Regions from separate parts of the Pseudomonas sp. R4-84 genome, predicted to be linked through region 1. Evidence: predicted binding sites of a transcription regulator. Region 1 holds the regulator's gene; each other region holds the start of a gene.
What was found. Region 1 encodes FliA, which starts transcription of late flagellar genes. Its sites were predicted from a motif close to CTAAAGTTTNNNNNNNNNNNGCCGNTAA; they were not measured.
Positions count from the first base shown of each region.

Region 2: the regulator FliA is predicted to act here: its motif matches at 3,257-3,284, upstream of M1D68_RS10800 (methyl-accepting chemotaxis protein).
Region 3: the regulator FliA is predicted to act here: its motif matches at 2,620-2,647, upstream of motA (flagellar motor stator protein MotA).
Region 4: the regulator FliA is predicted to act here: its motif matches at 1,521-1,548, upstream of M1D68_RS19460 (flagellar protein MotY).

Region 1 covers NZ_CP096390.1:1,633,673-1,638,337, reverse strand. The annotation lists gene M1D68_RS07700 (chemotaxis protein CheA) at 1-1,353, opposite strand, end outside; gene M1D68_RS07695 (protein phosphatase CheZ) at 1,384-2,169, opposite strand; gene M1D68_RS07690 (chemotaxis response regulator CheY) at 2,188-2,559, opposite strand; gene fliA (RNA polymerase sigma factor FliA) at 2,727-3,470, opposite strand; gene fleN (flagellar synthesis regulator FleN) at 3,467-4,297, opposite strand; gene flhF (flagellar biosynthesis protein FlhF) at 4,414-4,665, opposite strand, start outside.
Region 2 covers NZ_CP096390.1:2,326,663-2,331,327, reverse strand. The annotation lists gene M1D68_RS10820 (hypothetical protein) at 1-178, opposite strand, end outside; gene M1D68_RS10815 (hypothetical protein) at 590-847, shown strand; gene M1D68_RS10810 (hypothetical protein) at 947-1,177, shown strand; gene M1D68_RS10805 (DUF2789 family protein) at 1,268-1,504, shown strand; gene M1D68_RS10800 (methyl-accepting chemotaxis protein) at 1,570-3,177, opposite strand; gene M1D68_RS10795 (TraR/DksA family transcriptional regulator) at 3,347-3,751, opposite strand; gene M1D68_RS10790 (ABC transporter permease) at 4,078-4,665, opposite strand, start outside.
Region 3 covers NZ_CP096390.1:5,013,166-5,017,830, reverse strand. The annotation lists gene asd (archaetidylserine decarboxylase) at 1-135, opposite strand, end outside; gene M1D68_RS22790 (rhodanese-like domain-containing protein) at 153-968, opposite strand; gene M1D68_RS22785 (HDOD domain-containing protein) at 1,011-2,549, opposite strand; gene motA (flagellar motor stator protein MotA) at 2,716-3,567, shown strand; gene motB (flagellar motor protein MotB) at 3,730-4,665, shown strand, end outside.
Region 4 covers NZ_CP096390.1:4,242,872-4,247,536, reverse strand. The annotation lists gene rnt (ribonuclease T) at 1-411, opposite strand, end outside; gene pyrC (dihydroorotase) at 408-1,454, opposite strand; gene M1D68_RS19460 (flagellar protein MotY) at 1,643-2,641, shown strand; gene M1D68_RS19455 (argininosuccinate synthase) at 2,770-3,987, shown strand; gene M1D68_RS19450 (hypothetical protein) at 4,075-4,572, opposite strand.

The DNA of each region.
Region 1 (4,665 bases):
CAGGTTGATTTCTTTCTTGAGCTGGCGAGCCAGGTCGCGAACCAGGCGCGGGAAGCGCCCGAAGACTTTCTTGATCGGCTGCATCCGGGTCTTCATGACCGCGGTTTGCAGGTCAGCCGTGACCACGTCGAGGTTCGACACGGCCTTGGACATGGCTTCGTCCTGGCTGTTGAGGCCCAGGCGCACCAGGCGGTTACGCACCAGCACCAGTTCGCCGACCATGTTCATGATCTCATCCAGCCGCGCGGTGTCGACGCGAACGGTGGTCTCGGCTTCGCTCGCCGGTTTTTCGGCGGGCGCGGCGGAAGGCGCGCGAGCCGGGGCTGGCGCCGCTGCGGCGGCAGGCTTCGGGGTTTCGGCTTTCGGTTCCGGCGCCTTGGCGGCCGGCTTCGGCGCGGCCTTGGCGGCGGGTGCAGCCGTGGCGGCAGCGGCAGGCGCGGCGGCGGCCGTGCCGACTTCGCTGAACTTGCCCTTGCCATGCAGCTCGTCGAGCAGCGATTCGAATTCGTGGTCGCTGATCAAGTCGCTTCCGGCTGCCGCTGCCACTGGTTTGGCCGGGGTCGGCGCCGAAGCGATGGCCGAATCCAACGCGTCGACGGCAAAGTTGCCCTTGCCATGCAACTGGTCGAGCAAGGCTTCGAATTCGTCGTCGGTAATGTCGGAGTCATCCCCCGCTGCCTTTGGCGCAGCCGGGGCCGCCGGCGCTACGACCGCATCGGGGGCGAACTGGCCCTTGCCATGCAGTTGGTCGAGCAGCGATTCGAACTCATCGTCGGTAATTTCATCGCTGGCAGCGGCATCGGCGGCTGGCGCAGCGGGCGCGGCCGGAGCCTCGGCTTCGGCCTTGACGGCGTTCAGCGAGTCCAGCAGCGATTCGAATTCATGATCGGTGATGTCGCCCGATTCTTGCGCAACCGGTTCTTCGACCACAGGCTCGGCAACGGGCATGGCCTCGTCAGCCGACTGCGGCTCGGCCAGGCGCGACAGCGCGGCGAGCAGCTCGGGGGTGGCCGGGGTGATCGGCGAGCGCTCGCGCACTTCGCTGAACATGCTGTTGACCGCATCCAGGGCCTCGAGCACCACGTCCATCAGTTCCGAGTCGACGCGACGCTCACCCTTGCGCAGGATGTCGAACACGTTCTCGGCAATGTGGCAGCACTCCACCAGCTCATTGAGCTGGAGGAAGCCGGCGCCTCCTTTTACAGTGTGGAAACCGCGAAAAATTGCATTGAGCAGATCCGCATCATCAGGTCGGCTTTCCAGCTCGACCAGCTGTTCGGATAGTTGCTCTAGAATCTCGCCGGCCTCAACCAGGAAATCCTGAAGGATCTCTTCATCGGCGCCGAAGCTCATTAATGGCTGCTCCTAAAATAGGGCTAAAACTTAGAATCCAAGGCTGGACAGCAAATCGTCCACATCGTCCTGACCGGACACAACGTCTTCTCTTTTATCGGCATGAATCTGCGGACCTTCACCCTGAGAGAGATGTTTTTGTGGATCTTTTTCGGCAAGCATCGCTTCACGGTCGTGTTCGATACCTGCAAAGCGGTCGACCTGGCTAGCCATCAACACCAGTTTGAGCAGGTTGCTTTCCACTTCGGTGACCAGTTGGGTCACACGCTTGATCACCTGGCCGGTCAGGTCTTGATAGTCCTGGGCCAGCAGAATGTCGTTGAGGTTGCTGGCCACGGCGCGATTCTCAGCGCTGCTGCGCGCCAGGAAACCGTCGACCCGACGGGCCAGCTCCCGGAACTCCTCGGCGCCGACTTCGCGACGCATGAACCGTCCCCAATCGGTGCTCAACGCCTGGGCTTCCTCGCTCAGGCCGTTGACCAGGGGCGTTGCGCTTTCCACCAGGTCCATGGTGCGGTTCGCTGCGGCTTCGGTCAGCTTGACCACATAACCCAGGCGCTCGGTGGCGTCGGTGATCTGCGAGACTTCCTCGGCCTGCGGCATGTTCGGATCGATCTGGAAATTGACGATCGCGCTGTGCAGTTCACGGGTGAGCTTGCCGACTTCCTGGTACAGACCGCGATCACGGGTCTGGTTGAGCTCATGAATCATTTGAACCGCATCGCCGAAGCGGCCCTTTTCAAGGCTGTCTACCAGTTCGCGGGCATGTTTTTTCAGGGTCGATTCGAAATCGCCCATTGAAGATTCGTTGTCCATAGCTCCCCCGTGGCGCCGTTAACCGATGCGTTCGAAGATTTTTTCGATCTTCTCTTTCAACGCCTGGGCCGTGAAGGGTTTGACCACATAGCCGTTCACACCGGCCTGGGCCGCTTCGATGATCTGCTCGCGCTTGGCTTCGGCAGTGACCATCAGCACCGGGAGGTGCTTGAGTTTTTCGTCGGCGCGCACGTGGCGCAGCAAGTCGATACCGGTCATGCCAGGCATGTTCCAGTCAGTCACCAGAAAGTCGATGCTCCCGCTGTTGAGGACCGGAATGGCGGTTGTGCCATCGTCGGCCTCGACCGTGTTGGTGAACCCGAGGTCACGCAACAGGTTTTTTATGATCCGCCGCATCGTTGAGAAGTCATCAACGATGAGGATTTTCATGTTCTTGTCCAATTCGACCTCCAAGCAGTCTTAAACGCGCCCAGCACCTGGACGCGCCATTTCAATCAATCCGGCACAACACTCGACAACGGTATGGAGCACAACGGATGGAGACTGGCCCGGCATACGCCATGCCAGCCCCGCTCGCAGCGTCCCCACACTGCTCGTCAGCGCGCTCGCCACTCCCCCAAACGCCCCCGCAAGCGGGCCGCGCACTGGCTATGTAACTGGCTGACCCGCGATTCGCTGACCCCCAGGACCTCACCGATTTCCTTGAGGTTCAGCTCTTCGTCGTAGTACAGCGCCAAGACCAGTCGCTCACGCTCCGGCAAATTGGCAATCGCATCCGCCAGGGCGCTCTGGAAACGTTCATCTTCCAGGTCGCGCGACGGCTCCATGTGAGCACTCGCGCCGTCCTCGTGCAGCCCTTCGTGTTCGCCGTCCTGCAACAGGTCGTCGAAACTGAACAGGCGACTGCCCAAGGTATCGTTCAAAATCCCGTAATAATCATCGAGACTCAACTGGAGTTCGGCCGCAACTTCGTGATCTTTAGCGTCTCGCCCGGTTTTCGCTTCAATCGCACGAATCGCGTCGCTGACCATGCGGGTGTTGCGATGCACCGAACGCGGCGCCCAGTCGCCCTTGCGGACCTCATCGAGCATCGCCCCGCGGATACGGATACCGGCGTATGTCTCGAAACTGGCGCCCTTGCTCGCGTCGTATTTATTCGACACTTCGAGCAGGCCGATCATGCCCGCCTGGATCAAGTCCTCGACCTGGACACTGGCCGGCAAACGCGCCAGCAAGTGGTAGGCGATGCGCTTGACCAGTGGCGCGTAACGCTCGATCAATTCGTACTGGGCGTCCCGTGCCGATTTTTTGTAGAGATGGTTGTAACCGCTGGCTGTCATAACACGGGCCCTGCTGTTTGTTGCACGAGACGCTCGACGAAAAATTCCAGATGCCCACGTGGGTTGGCCGGCAGCGGCCAGGTGTCGACCTTCTGGGCGATCGCCTTGAACGCCAGGGCGCATTTGGAACGAGGAAAAGCTTCATAAACGGCACGTTGCTTCTGGACAGCCTTGCGTACGCTTTCGTCGTAAGGCACTGCGCCGACGTATTGCAGGGCGACGTCCAGGAAGCGATCCGTGACCTTGGTCAACTTGGCGAACAGGTTGCGTCCTTCCTGTGGGCTTTGGGCCATGTTGGCCAGGACGCGAAAGCGGTTCATGCCATAGTCGCGGTTAAGCAGTTTGATCAGCGCGTAGGCGTCGGTGATCGACGTCGGTTCGTCGCAGACCACCAGCAACACTTCCTGGGCGGCGCGCACGAAACTGACCACCGAGTCACCGATACCGGCAGCCGTGTCAATCACCAGCACATCGAGGTTGTCACCGATGTCGCTGAAGGCCTGGATCAGGCCGGCGTGCTGCGCCGGGGTCAGGTGAACCATGCTCTGGGTGCCGGAGGCGGCCGGCACGATGCGAATCCCGCCGGGGCCTTGCAACAACACGTCGCGCAATTCACAGCGCCCTTCGATCACGTCCGCCAGCGTGCGCTTGGGTGTGAGCCCCAGCAGCACGTCAACGTTCGCCAGGCCCAGGTCGGCGTCCAGCAGCATGACCCGTCGGCCAAGCTCTGCCAGAGCCAGGGACAAGTTCACTGACACGTTAGTCTTCCCGACGCCACCTTTGCCGCCGGTCACCGCGATCACCTGTACGGGATGCATGCTGCCCATGTTCGTTCTTTACCTTGTCTTACTTAGACGGAGGCCACATTACTGGCTGCGCGTTCACATACGGAACAATGCATGGCAGACCATCGATGTAGGTACAAAAAATATTCATGAATACCTCAGCCAACCTGCTTGGTCGGGCTGTGGTAGATATCAGCGAACATGTCAGCCATGGCTTCTTCGCTGGGTTCTTCCTGCATTTGCACACTCACGGCACGACTGACCAGTTGATGACGGCGCGGCAGATGCAAATCATCCGGGATCCGCGGCCCGTCGGTCAGGTAGGCCACCGGTAGTTCATGACCGATCGCCAGGCTCAACACCTCGCCCAGGCTTGCCGTTTCGTCCAGCTTAGTCAGGATGCAGCCGGC
Region 2 (4,665 bases), 690 kb from region 1:
AATGGTCGCCAACCTTGAGTTCCAGCCGGGGTTTGTCATCGACGACCAATGCCGACTCGGTGTCGATTTCGGCAATATAGATACCTTCGGCGGTCTGCTCGGTGATATAGACAAACCGTGACTGGAATTGCTTGACCAGTTTTGCCCGCAGGTCGCCCAGTACAAATAACGCATGCATGTCGAGATTACTTACTGCCAAGGAAACATCCCCATCTTTAAACGGCCCACTCTTTGAGAATGGACCACGAGAACCCGCACGGCCCCATGGACCTGTCATTGAATTCGAAAGTGAACGGTGCGCCCTGACCCAGGGCGGGAGAAGACTATAGGATCGCTACTCTCGCCGTCTTTCCCGGCGGTCGTCAGAGGCTGAAGGAAAACACCACTCTGAGCATCGGAAAAGGTGGGACTACTAACTTTAGGGAAATTTCTCACTTAGAAAAGCATTTTTCTGACATCGAGGCCAAAAAAAATTGCTTTAGATAGGCGCAACCGTACACACGGCGCTGCCGATTCTAGAGCAGCCGCTGACGCGCAGACTACTTAAAACAGCCGGCAATCCGTCGGTAACCATAGAAAAGGAATTCACATGGCTACGTTTCCAACCCTGATCCGCCCCGCCATCTCATGTGTCGCCCTGGCGCAAGACGCCACTCATGACGACGGTTACACACCGATTGCATTGATCCAGCCCAGATACCGGGTCGTTCTTGCCGGCAAGTGTTTTTTTCATATCGAAGAAACCTCTACCGGGCGCGTAAGAGGTTTCCGCGCCGACCATAACGAAGCCTGCTATCTCGCCCGCACCCTCGAACAGAACCCTTCAACGGCAGGCGCCATGACTTAACTCAGCCGCCGACCGGCAACTGCTGCCATACTGCCTGCCCAGCGAGCGTCTCCATCGGCGACGCTCGTACAACAATATGACTTGAAGGGAAGGCGCGACGTGACGGAACTAGACATCGGCGATTTTTTCATCCGCGGCGAAGCCAGAGAGGTAGAAGGCGAATTCCAAGCGGTCATCGTCATGCGCGCCAAAACCGCCGCCACTGCGGTCACCTATCACCAGGTAGAAAGGGATCGCTGGTTCAAGACGCCGGAACTTGCGGCCGAGGCCGCCAAGGAGTCAGCCCGGGCCCTGAAGCTCGCGGTGGACGAAGGTGCGCTGAAAGCCTGAAGCCAATCGAACTCCTGACGACTGCTCGCCTCAGATAGAGGGAAGCAACCGAGGCGCCATGACGGCGGTAGTCCAGAGGAGTCCTACAAAATGGAACAACCATCCCACGAACTCAGCACCCTGTTTGACCAACTTGGCCTGCCTTCGGACGGCAAAGCCATCGATGATTTCATCATGGCGCACCCGCTGGATCCGAACACCAAGTTGGTCGATGCGCCTTTCTGGTCGAATCAGCAACAAGATCTGCTTCGCGAATGGCTGCTTGCCGACGGCGAAGAGGCGGTATTGGTGGATCAACTGAACGTACGCCTGCACGACGGTAAATAACCCCAGAACGGCAAGCAAGCTCTCGTGGCGAGGGAGCTTGCTCCTCATACAGGCTGCGTCGAGACTCAGCGCGGCTTCTCGGGCTTATAGCCCAGCCGCAACCCACCCCAATGACGTCCCTTGAGCATGATTGGCACCGACAGGTCATGCATCAGCTCGCCCGTGTCCCGCGTATAGGTTTGCAGCAACACCGGCTGTTGATGACTGCCGCAGCGGATCCCGGTGCGATCGGAAAACTTGCGCTTGGTGCGATTGTTCAGCGTGTCCACTTGCGGATCGCCGGTCAACGGCTGGCAGAACGCATTGTTGTGAGTCGGCACGTAGCCCTGCTGAGTGCAGGCAATCGCGAAGACCAGCCCCTCATGCCGCGCCAGCAACGGTTCCTGGATCGCTGGCAGCACCTGGTCGGTGTAGCGGTCGAAACGGGTCTGGAACTTCGCCGGATGGGTATTGGGGATCGGTTGGTAGCTTCGATCGAACAGATCCTCCAGGCTGACGCGCCCCTGGTCGATATCCGCCTCGAACTGTGCGGCAATCCGGCTTGCCCCTTCCCGCGCCAAGTCATAGACCCGCTGGTGATAATCGTCCAGGCCCACCTCGGCCAGGCGCTCGCTGATGGTCTCGGCCTGGCCTTCCATCTGCACAGCGGCCTCGGCCAGGCGCTGGGTCTGCTGGTCGCTGATCGCCAGGTCACCGCGCATTTGCTCGATCGCATGAAACAGGCTATCGAGTTGTCCACGGTTAGTGTCGGTACCCTGGGCGATAGCGCTGACCTGGGTTTCGACACCGGCCGCAAGCCGCGCGATGTTTTCCAGGTGCTGGCCGGTGTGCTCGACTTGCTGCACACCGCTGTCCAGGTCACCGGCCAATTGGCGGATCTGCTCGACGACCTGCGCGGTGCGCTGCTGGATATCCGCGACCATCACGCCGACCTCGCCGGTCGCCGCGGCAGTGCGCCCGGCCAACCCACGCACCTCGTCGGCCACCACCGCAAACCCGCGACCATGTTCCCCGGCACGGGCCGCCTCGATCGCAGCGTTAAGGGCCAACAGGTTGGTCTGGCTGGCGATCGATTGAATCACCAGGGTCACCCGCTGGATTTCGTCGCTGCGCACGCTCAGCGCCTCGATGAGTTCGCGGCTTTCATTGGCGCGCTGACTGAGCTGATGCATGCGGCTGATGGATTCGACCAACTCGCTGCGTCCGGCGACACTGCTGCGATGGGCCTCGCTGGCCGCGCCCAGCGCCTGTTGACTGAGCTGCGAGGTGGCCTGCTCGGTCGCGATCATCGCTTCGGCGTTGCCAACGATCTGCGCCGCGGCCCCGAGCTGTGACTGGACCTTGCCCGCCAGCTGCTTGACCGAATAGGCAACGCCAGCGGCGGACAGTGCATTATGGCTGGTGGTGTAGGAAAGATCGCGGGTGAGCTCGGCCAGGCTGTCGCTTGCCGTCGGCACCGGTGTGCTGTTCAGCCGCGAGCGCAGGCGTGGCAACCACACGATGAGCAGCGCCAGCGGCAACGCCAGGTACAACGACCAACCGCCCAAGGTCATGCCACACAGCAGCGAAACCAGCGCCAGGCTTTGCAGAGTCGGCGCAAGCCAGCGCGCTGTAACGCGCGCTGCTGGCACCGAGGCCGACGCTGTCGCCGCCAGAGATCCTTCTGTCGCCATTTTCGTCACCCACTTTTCTCATTGTTATGGCCGCATTAAACGCCACTATCGAGCCATTATCCATGGTCCATTAGTCGTGTTTTCGGCAAAAAAACGAGAAGCGTGATGACCAAAAAGCAAAAAGACCGCAGCTTCGGATGAAGGGCTGCGGTCTTTTTCGAAAACGGTATCAGGCCTGGCGCTGGTGCTTGTCGATCTGCTCGTGACGTTCCTGGGCTTCGATGCAGTATTTGGTGGTCGGACTGATCAACAGGCGCTTGAGGCCGATCGGCTCGCCGCTGTCGTCGCACCAGCCGAAGCTTTCGTCGTTGATACGGTCCAGGGCCTGCTCCAGTTGCGGCAGCATGCGCTGGTCGCGATCGATGGCGTTGACCAGCCAGGTGCGCTCTTCTTCTACGGAAGCTGCGTCCGCCGGGTCGGCCGGGCTGTCCAGGCTCTCAATGGCGATTCGGTTCTGTTCGATGCGCTCGTGGGTTTCGACTTTCATGTTCTGCAACAGCTTGGTGAAGTAAGCCAGTTGCTCGGCATTCATGTAGTCATCCGCCGGCATGGCCAGCAACTTTTCCTTTGTCATTGATTTCTCTATAAAAAAACGTGCATTAAGGCGAATTATGGAGCGTCCCGCATCAAGCAGCCACGCTCATCGGGAAGGCGCCGTTTATTCCAAGCGCCACCCGGCACTCAATTTACGAGGGGCGGCAGTCTAAGGCCGAGTCGGGGCGTCAGCAACCGAAAACATGGGGAAAATGTCCGACAACCGCTTCAAATGCTGTCTGACAGGCTTCTGCCGGCCGTCGGAGTGCGTTTATAACAAGAAATTCGCTGCGATGGCTGTATCAAGAAGACAAATGGCAACGCCACGCGGGTCAGGCGTGGCGCTTTGTCGCAACCTCAGGCATGTCAGCGTTTGAGTTTGCGCTTGTTGCGGTACTGATCGATCACCACCGCGACGACAATGATCAGACCCTTGATGATGTCCTGGATATAGGCATCGACACCGACAAAGGTAAAACCACTGGCCATTACCCCGAGGATCAGCGCCCCGATCACCGTCCCGGTGATGCGCCCCACTCCACCGGCCAGGCTGGTGCCGCCAATGACCGCCGCGGCGATCGCGTCGAGCTCGTAAGACATGCCCATGCCGGCCTGCCCGGTCGCCGCCCGCGCCGAGGCCACGACGCCGGCCAAGCCCGCCAGCAGCCCCGCGATGCTGTAGACGATCACCAGGTGGCGCTTGACGTTGATGCCCGAGGTCCGCGCCGCTTGCATGTTGCCGCCGATGGCGTAGGTGTATTTACCGTACTTGGTGTAGCGCAAGGCGACGTGGAAGATCACCGCCACCACCAGGAAGATGATCACCGGCATCGCGCCATGACCGATGGCGGTGTACGAATCGGACAACATGCTCACCGGCTGGCCTTCGGTGTAATAACGCGCCAAGCCGCGGGCCGAGACCATCATGCCGAGGGTGGCGATAAAAGGCGGGAT
Region 3 (4,665 bases), 2.3 Mb from region 1:
GTAACGCTTGGCGAACCAGGCCGTGAAGGCGTTCTTGAACCAGCGAACGCGACACTCGGCGATGCAGCCGGCCAGCCGCGACAGCAGGTGGTGCGGCAGCAGGTATTGGGAGAGGATGAACAAGCGGTTTTTCATTAACTGTCCTTAAATCTTCAAAGCTCGATGGGCGTGTCGGGATGATTGCCCCATTCGCCCCATGAACCGGCATAGCCCTTGACCCGCGGATAACCGAGCGCCTTAGCCACCAGATAGGTGAAGCCAGAGCGGTGGTGGGTCTGGCAGTGGGTGATGACTTCTTTATCGGGCGTGATGCCCAGCTGTTCGAGAATCTGCGGCATGTCCTTGCGGATGCGCAGGCTGCGCGCAGGATCCATGCCGGCCGTCCATTCGAAATTGACCGCGCCGGGGATGTGTCCGCCCCGGGCCGCCACGACTTTTTCACCGGAATATTCCAGCGGGCCGCGCGCATCCCAGATCGCCAGGTCTTTCGAGCCAAGACGGCTTTGCAGGTACTCGCGAGTGGCGGTGGGTTCGTCGTGCAGCACCAGGCTGACATCGCCGGCGGCCGGCGCCGGGGTGTCGATCGACACCGGCAGGCCCTGGTCCAGCCAGGACAACAGCCCGCCGTCGAGATAGTGGTAGTTGGAGTGCCCGATCACGTCGAGCAGCCAGATAAAACGCCCGGCCCAGCCGCCGCCTTCGTCGTCATACACCACATAGACCGCGCCAGGGTTATGCCCGAGTTCGCCGAACAGCGTTTCCAGGTCGGCCTTCGCCGGCAACAGTCCCGGCGCCGGGGGCTGGCCCAGTTGCGTGCGTTTGGGATCGACGAAGCGCGCGCCAGGAATATGGCCGGTGCTGTAGCGCGCCGCGCTGGTCAGGTCCACCAGAATCAGATTGGGAGCATCGAGGCGCGGCAAGAGCTCGTTGGGCTCGATTACCAGCGGCAAGCCAGAGAAGTCAGGCATGTGAGGTCTCCTGGGGCGCAAAGGGAAAGGATTGTAGCAAGTTCAGCGGCCACGGTTGGTAAAGCTGTGCAGGGCCCTTTCGATGCATTGCACGGTTTTGCCGAAAGCCTGAACGGTCACGTCCGAGAACGGACCGCCACCCTGGTCCGCGACCACTAGCATGATCACCCGTCCATTACACGTCAGTGAGCGCAACAGCAGGTGCTCGCCTCGGAACAGGGCGCGAAGGCCCGGAGGCAGCAAGGCGGAGAACTGGGCGTTGTTCTCTGGAGTCAGGCGAACCTGGGCCTGTTGAGCCAGTAGTCGCTGCAAGACCTTGCTTTGGCTGATGGAGAAGCTCATCGCCGCCGCTTCCTTGGGCAGGCCGGCGGTCTGATGCACACGAACGCTGGTCTGGCTGCGATCGGGCATTAAAATCATCACCCGGCGCATGCCGCACGCCACCAGGGTATCTCGCGCCGAAGTGGTCAGGTGCATGGCGTTGCTGAAAGGGCTCGGTTCCACCAGCAGCGCGGCGCATTGCTTGCGCCATTGGGACAGGTCCTGGGCGCTGGGCGGGGCGGCGGGCAACAAGCCGGGATGCACGCGGCGGCTGCCCGGGGGCCAGACCAGTGCCACGGCGGGGTGCCAGAGGTCCGGCATGGTGTGCTGGCGAGCACTGTTGGCGGCTTGTTGGTGCAGTTGCTGCTGAAGTTCGTCCATCTGCATCTGCAGATACAGGCTGGTGAGGTATTGCCAGCGAGCGCTGTGCGGGCTTTCCCAGGCCTCTTGCGCCGACAGTGCCAGACCATTGGCCAGCAGCACTGTATTGGCGGGTTGATTGAGCCAGCGCCGCAGCGTCGGGTCGTCGTCCAGGCGATTCTGCTGGCGTAGCGGATGTTCGCTGTCGCGGGCGATGCGCAGCACTTTCATCAGTTCGCGGCGTTCATTCAGCAGCAGGCGATAGCCTTGCGCCACCCAGATGGGCAGGCGCCACGCCTCCACCAGCGCGAGGCAGATGTTCAGCAGGCTGACGCCGAACAGTTCGCGCTCGACCTGTCTGGCCGGCTGGCGTTTATGGACGACCCGCAGCTCCCATTCCGCCAGCAGGCGTGGATGGGTCAGGGCCAAGGGCCAGAGCGGCGACAGGAACAACAGGCTGCCCCAGTGGATGTCCTGCCACAGCCGCGCCAGGCGGCTGGCGAAAAAACCATTGGCCTGTTGTGTGGCGTGCTGGCTGATCAATTGCAACTGGCGCAGGGCGACCGGTATCTGGTGCGCCGGTAGCGAAGGCAGGCGCGCGAGCAATTCCTCGGTGCGCTTGAGGCCGAGGCGGTTGATCGCCACTTCGAGGTTTTCAGCCGGCTCCGCCAGGCTGCCGTGGGTGTGATGGTTGGCTTCGCGGATGACGCTCAGGGCCAGCGCGGGGCTGTCCTGCATCAATTCGGCGATGTCGCGCAACGAGCGGCGGCTGTCGGAAATGGCCTTGCAGACCAGGTCATGACTGGCCTGGGGCACCGGCAAATGGACGCCTTCGAGCAGCTTTACCCAGCCTTCGATCGTGGTCGGTCTTGGAGTTGGAACGTTCGTTTCGTTAGCCATGGTTGGACGTGATCTTCGCATGAGGTATCTACGCCCGGAACGGGGCAAATTGGCTTTTCGCCGGAACTGGCTATAGTCTGGCGCAGTTTTGCCGATAAGTAGAAGAAGAGATTTTTCAGCTTCCGAATATGACCTTGAACCCGACTTAAATAAGTACTTTCTACCTATGGCTAAAATTATCGGCATCATTGTCGTGTTCGCGAGCGTGCTCGGCGGATACGTGCTTTCCCATGGCAAGATCGCTGCGCTGATCCAACCGTTCGAGGTGATGATCATCGGCGGTGCGGCTCTTGGCGCATTCCTCCAGGCGAACCCTGGCTATATGACCATGCATGTGCTCAAGAAATCCTTGAGCATGTTCGGCTCGCGCTTCAGCCATACCTTCTATCTTGAGGTGCTGGGGCTGGTCTACGAGATCCTCAACAAGAGTCGCCGCGAAGGCATGATGGCGATCGAGGGCGACATCGAAGACGCCGCCGCCAGCCCGATCTTCGCCAAGTACCCTTCGGTGCTGAAAGACGAGCGCATGACCGCGTTCATCTGCGATTACCTGCGCATCATGTCGTCCGGCAACATGGCGCCCCATGAGCTGGAAGGCTTGTTCGACATGGAGCTGTACAGCCTCAAGGAAGACCTGGAGCACCCATCCCACGCAGTCAACGGCATCGCCGACGGCATGCCCGGCTTCGGTATCGTTGCGGCGGTATTGGGTATCGTGGTGACCATGGCGTCCCTGGGTGAAGGCGACCAGGCTTCCATCGGCCTGCACGTGGGTGCGGCACTGGTGGGTACCTTCTTCGGTATTTTGGCCGCGTACGGTTTCTTCGGCCCGCTGGCCCACTCCCTGGCCCATGACGCCAAGGAAGAACTCAATGTCTATGAAGCCATCAAGGCTTCCCTGGTGGCCTCGGCCTCGGGCATGCCACCGTCCCTGGCGGTGGAGTTCGGCCGCAAGGTCCTGTATCCGGCGCACCGTCCAAGCTTTGCCGAGCTGGAACAAGCGGTTCGCGGTCGATAGTGCTCTGCTTTGCAGATACGTTCCTTTTTTGGCGAGTGACTGTTGCTGCCAGACAAGGCGCCGCGACGAGTCATAGCCCGCTATGGCGAGGAGCGGCAACACAGTATGGCAGCAACAGGCACCGTCAAAATGGAACAGTATTTGTGAAGCAGAGCACTCGTTATGGAGAATAACCAACCGATCATCGTCAAGCGCGTCAAGCGCATAGCTGGCGGGCATCACGGCGGCGCCTGGAAAATCGCTTTCGCTGACTTTGCCACGGCGATGATGGCGTTCTTCCTGGTGCTGTGGCTGCTGTCCACGGCGACGCCGGAACAGAAGATCGCGATCGCCGGTTACTTCAAGGACCCGGTGGGTTTTTCCGAGAGCGGCACGCCGTACATCATCGATCTGGGCGGCTCGCCTGTCCTGGCACCGGAAAATACCCTCAACCCCGAGGTCAAATCCCAGCCCCAGCCCGACAAGGCGACCGTCGACGCCAATGAGGCCGAGGGCATGGCCGAGCAGGTCGAGCGCGAGCGCCTGGAATTGCTCCTGCAAGAGTTGCAGAACAAGGTCGAAGAAAATCCCGAATTGCAGAAGTTCAAGGACCAGATCCTGTTCGAGATCACGCCGAACGGCCTGCGCATCCAGATCATGGACGCCGATAACCGGCCGATGTTCGACTCTGGCAGCGCGCGGCTCAAGCCGTATTTCGAAGACATCCTGCTGGCCATGGCCGACACCATCAAGGCGGTGCCGAACAAGATCAGTATCAGCGGCCATACCGATGCCAAGCCGTACGTGGGCAAAGGCGATTTCGGTAACTGGGAACTCTCGGCCAACCGCGCCAACGCGGCACGTCGCGCCCTGGTGGCGGGCAGCTATCCGGATGAGCAAGTGGCGCGGGTGGTCGGTTATGCGTCTTCGGCACTGTTCGATCGCCAAGACCCTTTCAATCCGGTCAACCGGCGTATCGATATCGTGGTGTTGACCAAGAAGGCCCAAAAAGCCATCGAGGGTTCACAAGCAGACGATTCGGTGCCCGATTCGGTGCCCGGTTCGGCCCAAGGCGAGGGCGCGCCAGGTGAAGTGTCGGTGCCACCGGCCGCGCCAGGT
Region 4 (4,665 bases), 2.6 Mb from region 1:
GAAGCTGCTGTTGTGGCCAACCAGGATCGCTCGCTTGCAACCGTTGGCCTTCAGCGCCTTGCGCACACCACGGAAGATGTCGGTCAGCGCAGTCTCTTCGCTGACGGCCATGCGCAGCGGATGATCGAGCTTGATCCCGGTGAACTCCAGGGCAGCCGCTTCGATGTTGGCGCCTTCGAACGGTTCGACCCGGAAGAAATAGGTGTGGTCGGGGAAGACGAAGCCTTTCTCGTCCATGCCGATGGTCGTCGCGGCGATTTCCAGCAGCGCATCGGTGGCCGAGTTGAAACCGCCGGTTTCTACATCGACCACGACCGGCAGATAACCCCGGAAGCGAGCCGCCATTGGATGGCGCGGGCCGCCTGAGCCGCCGTTGCCGTCCAGTTCGTCATCGAAATGATCTTCACTCACGCGTTTTCCTCCAGCAGGCGCCAGCGCAGTTTTTCACCGGCGCGCAGCGGGATGACAGTCTGCTCGCCAAACGGCAGGCTGGCAGGGGCGGTCCACTCATCGCGAACCAGGGTAATACGATCGGTGTTCACCGGCAGGCCATAGAAGCGGGGGCCATGCAGGCTGGCGAAACCTTCGAGCTTGTCCAGGGCGTTGCGCTGCTCGAATGCCTCGGCATACATCTCGATGGCGGCGTAGGCGGTGTAACAGCCGGCGCAACCGCAGGCGGCTTCCTTGGCGTGACGGGCGTGGGGCGCCGAGTCGGTGCCCAGGAAGAACTTGGCGCTGCCGCTGGTGGCGGCGTCCAGCAAGGCTTCCTGATGGGTGTTGCGCTTGAGGATCGGCAGGCAGTAGAAATGCGGCCGGATCCCGCCCACCAGCATGTGGTTGCGGTTGTACAGCAGGTGGTGTGCGGTAATGGTCGCGCCGACGTTGGCCGAGGCCTCGTTGACGAATTGCACGGCATCGCCGGTGGTGATGTGCTCGAACACCACCTTTAGCGTCGGGAAGCGTTCGACGACGCGACGCATGTGTTCGTCGATGAAGATCTTCTCGCGGTCGAACACATCGACGTCGCCCCGGGTGACCTCGCCATGGATCAACAATGGCATGCCGACTTCGGCCATGACCTCCAGCGCAGGGAAGATCTTGTCGATGCTGGTGACACCGGAATCCGAGTTGGTGGTGGCGCCGGCGGGGTACAACTTGGCCGCGTGGACGAAACCACTGGCCTTGGCCTCGCGTATTTCTTCGGGCTGGGTGCGGTCGGTGAGGTAAAGCACCATCAGCGGTTCGAAGCGGCTGCCAGCCGGGCGTGCAGCCAGGATGCGCTGGCGATAGCCATCGGCCTCGGCAGCGTTACGCACGGGCGGAACCAGGTTAGGCATGATGATGGCGCGGCCAAAAGTGCGCGCGACATCGGCGACGGTATGGGTCAACACAGCACCATCGCGAAGATGAATATGCCAGTCGTCGGGACGCAGCAGGGTCAGGCGGTCGGACATGGGGGGCTTCCAGGCGGGTAAATCTCTGGCGAATGCTACCGGAAAAGACCGATCCGGGCACCCGCTATCAAGTTTTGCCGCAAGTTACCGATAGCCCCTTCAGGTGTGCCACGATTGCGTGCAGTGTCTAGGCCAAGCGGCATGCCCAGCGTTTTTCGATTTCCGTATAAAAGCCAGTGGAGCCTCCCGTGCGCCAGCGTTATCTAGCCTTGCTCAGTGTGTTTGCCAGCCTTCCTGCGATGGCGCTCACTTTCCAGACCCGTCTGGAGAGCATTGAGTGGACGGTCGAAGGCGATAAGTTCGAGTGTCGGCTGAGTCAGCCGATCACCGATTTTGGCAGCGGCGAATTCGTGCGCAAGGCGGGCGAGCAGGCCACGTTCCGGCTCAAGGCCTATAACCCGATGCTCGGTGGCGGCTCCGCGACGTTGCTGGCGGCGGCGGCGCCCTGGCAGCCAGGACGAGGCGATATCAACCTGGGCTCGGTCAGGATCGGTAGCGGCGATGTGCTGTTCAACAGCTCCCAGGTGCAGGCGGGCCGCTTGATCAGCGGGCTGATGGAAGGTCGCAGCCCCGTGGTGCGGCGTAACACCGACGATGGGCGGGTGTCGGAAGTCCGGTTGTTGCCCGTGCGCTTCAACAAGGCGTTCAGCGATTACCAGGGCTGTGTCGCGAAGCTGTTGCCGAAGAACTTCGAACAGATCAAGCAAACCCAGATCGGTTTTCCCGGCGAAGGCATCGAGCTCGACGCCCAGGCCAAGGCTCAGTTGCAGGTCATGCTCGACTTCATCAAGGCTGACCCGAGCGTCAATCATGTCGAACTCGACGGCCACTCCGACAACAGTGGCAACCGCCTGACCAACCGCGAGCTGTCGCGCCGCCGGGCCCTGGCCGTCCAGGACTTCTTCAAGGCCAACGGCTTCCAGGAGTCTCAGTTTACCGTTCGCTTCCATGGCGAGCGTTATCCGCTGGTGCCCAATACCAACGCCGCCAATCGGGCCAAGAACCGTCGTGTGCTGGTAAAACTGGAGCGGGGCGCCGCACCGGCCTCGGCCCCACAGCCGCCAACCCCTGCGACAATGCCTGCGGTGCCTGCCGTGGCGCCCGCTGCCGCGCCGGGCAAGCCGGCGACGCCAGTGGCCCCGGCCAAGGCGGCTACGCCTGCTGCGGCTACTGCGCGCACTTCCTGATCGCGCCCTGATCGTCGCGCAGCTGACATAATCTGTCGCTTCGTCGTCATAAGCTGTCGCGCCTCTGTAAATTATCCGCGGTGGACGTTAGACTTGCCGGCTTTCCGTACAACCCGTGGAGTGATGGCATGGCGGACGTAAACAAGGTCGTTCTGGCGTATTCCGGCGGCCTGGACACTTCGGTGATCCTCAAGTGGCTGCAGGACACATATAACTGCGAAGTGGTGACCTTCACCGCTGACCTGGGACAGGGCGAGGAAGTCGAGCCTGCACGCGCCAAGGCCCAGGCCATGGGCGTCAAAGAGATCTATATCGATGACCTGCGCGAAGAATTCGTCCGCGACTTCGTCTTCCCGATGTTCCGCGCCAACACTGTTTACGAAGGCGAATACCTGCTGGGCACGTCCATCGCCCGTCCGCTGATTGCCAAGCGCTTGATCGAAATCGCCAACGAAACCGGTGCCGATGCCATTTCCCATGGGGCGACCGGCAAGGGCAACGACCAGGTACGTTTCGAGCTGGGTGCCTATGCCCTCAAGCCGGGCGTGAAGGTCATTGCTCCATGGCGCGAGTGGGACTTGCTGTCCCGTGAAAAGCTGATGGACTACGCCGAGAAGCACGCGATCCCGATCGAGCGTCATGGCAAGAAAAAATCTCCGTACTCGATGGATGCCAACCTGTTGCACATCTCCTATGAAGGCGGCGTGCTGGAAGACACCTGGACCGAGCACGAAGAAGACATGTGGCGTTGGACCGTCTCCCCCGAGAAGGCTCCCGATACCCCGCAATACCTGGAACTGACCTATCGCAATGGCGACATCGTTGCGCTCGATGGCGTGGAAATGAGCCCGGCCACTGTGCTGGCGACCCTGAACCGCATCGGTGGCGAACACGGCATCGGTCGCCTCGACATCGTCGAGAACCGCTATGTCGGTATGAAGTCCCGTGGTTGCTACGAAACCCCAGGCGGCACCATCATGCTGCGCGCCCACCGGGCGATCGAATCGATCACCCTGGATCGCGAAGTGGCTCACTTGAAGGATGAGTTGATGCCCAAGTACGCCAGCCTCATCTACACCGGCTACTGGTGGAGCCCTGAGCGTCTGATGCTGCAACAGATGATCGATGCCTCCCAGGTCAACGTGAACGGTGTCGTGCGCCTGAAGCTGTACAAGGGCAACGTGATCGTGACCGGGCGCAAGTCCGACGACTCGCTGTTCGATGCCAACATCGCCACTTTTGAAGAAGACGGTGGTGCCTACAACCAGGCCGACGCGGCCGGCTTCATCAAGCTCAACGCCCTGCGCATGCGCATCGCGGCGAACAAGGGTCGCAAGCTGTTCTGATGCAATCCGAAAACGGCCTGCCGCATGGCAGGCCGTCTTCTGTTATTTCCCCATCCCGTGTGTCGCTGCAGCCGTTTCCCTTATGGCTCACCCCGCCTGTTTATCCGGCAGTGTCCCTGCGCCGTTCCCGTTGTAAACAACGAAGACGATGATGGTCTTGCCCTCAAGACGCCGTCCCGAATCCTTAGCCCAATACATGTCGACCGACGGGTGGGATGAAGTGTGCTTGAACGCATCGTCCAGAGCCGTGCACTTATTCCATCGATAAGACTGCGACAGGAAATCAGCCTTGCTTCCTTGGCGTGATCTACGTCTACGGCGACAGGATGACTCAGCCGCACCCCTTATGAAGTGCTTGGTTTTGTGGAAATCCGAGGGCGAGTACAAGGAACGGTAGTTGAAGTTGAGTGTGATAAAGAAAAGAAATAACAGGTAAAACGGGAAGCTGATGAGGAACCATACATAGTACTCTCGCTCTTCATCATCCAGAAACGGCAAGGAAATAGCTGCGGAAGTTTCGGAGATCGTTGCGAATACAGCGATCAGTGTCAGGGGGTTGGCGATGGTTCTTAATGATCTTTTCATGGTGAGTGCTCATAAGTAATAGTGTGCTCGATTGTTTGAGTTGATCGAATAAATGAAATTGCCGGGCCGCTAGAATAATCCTGCGATCGGACA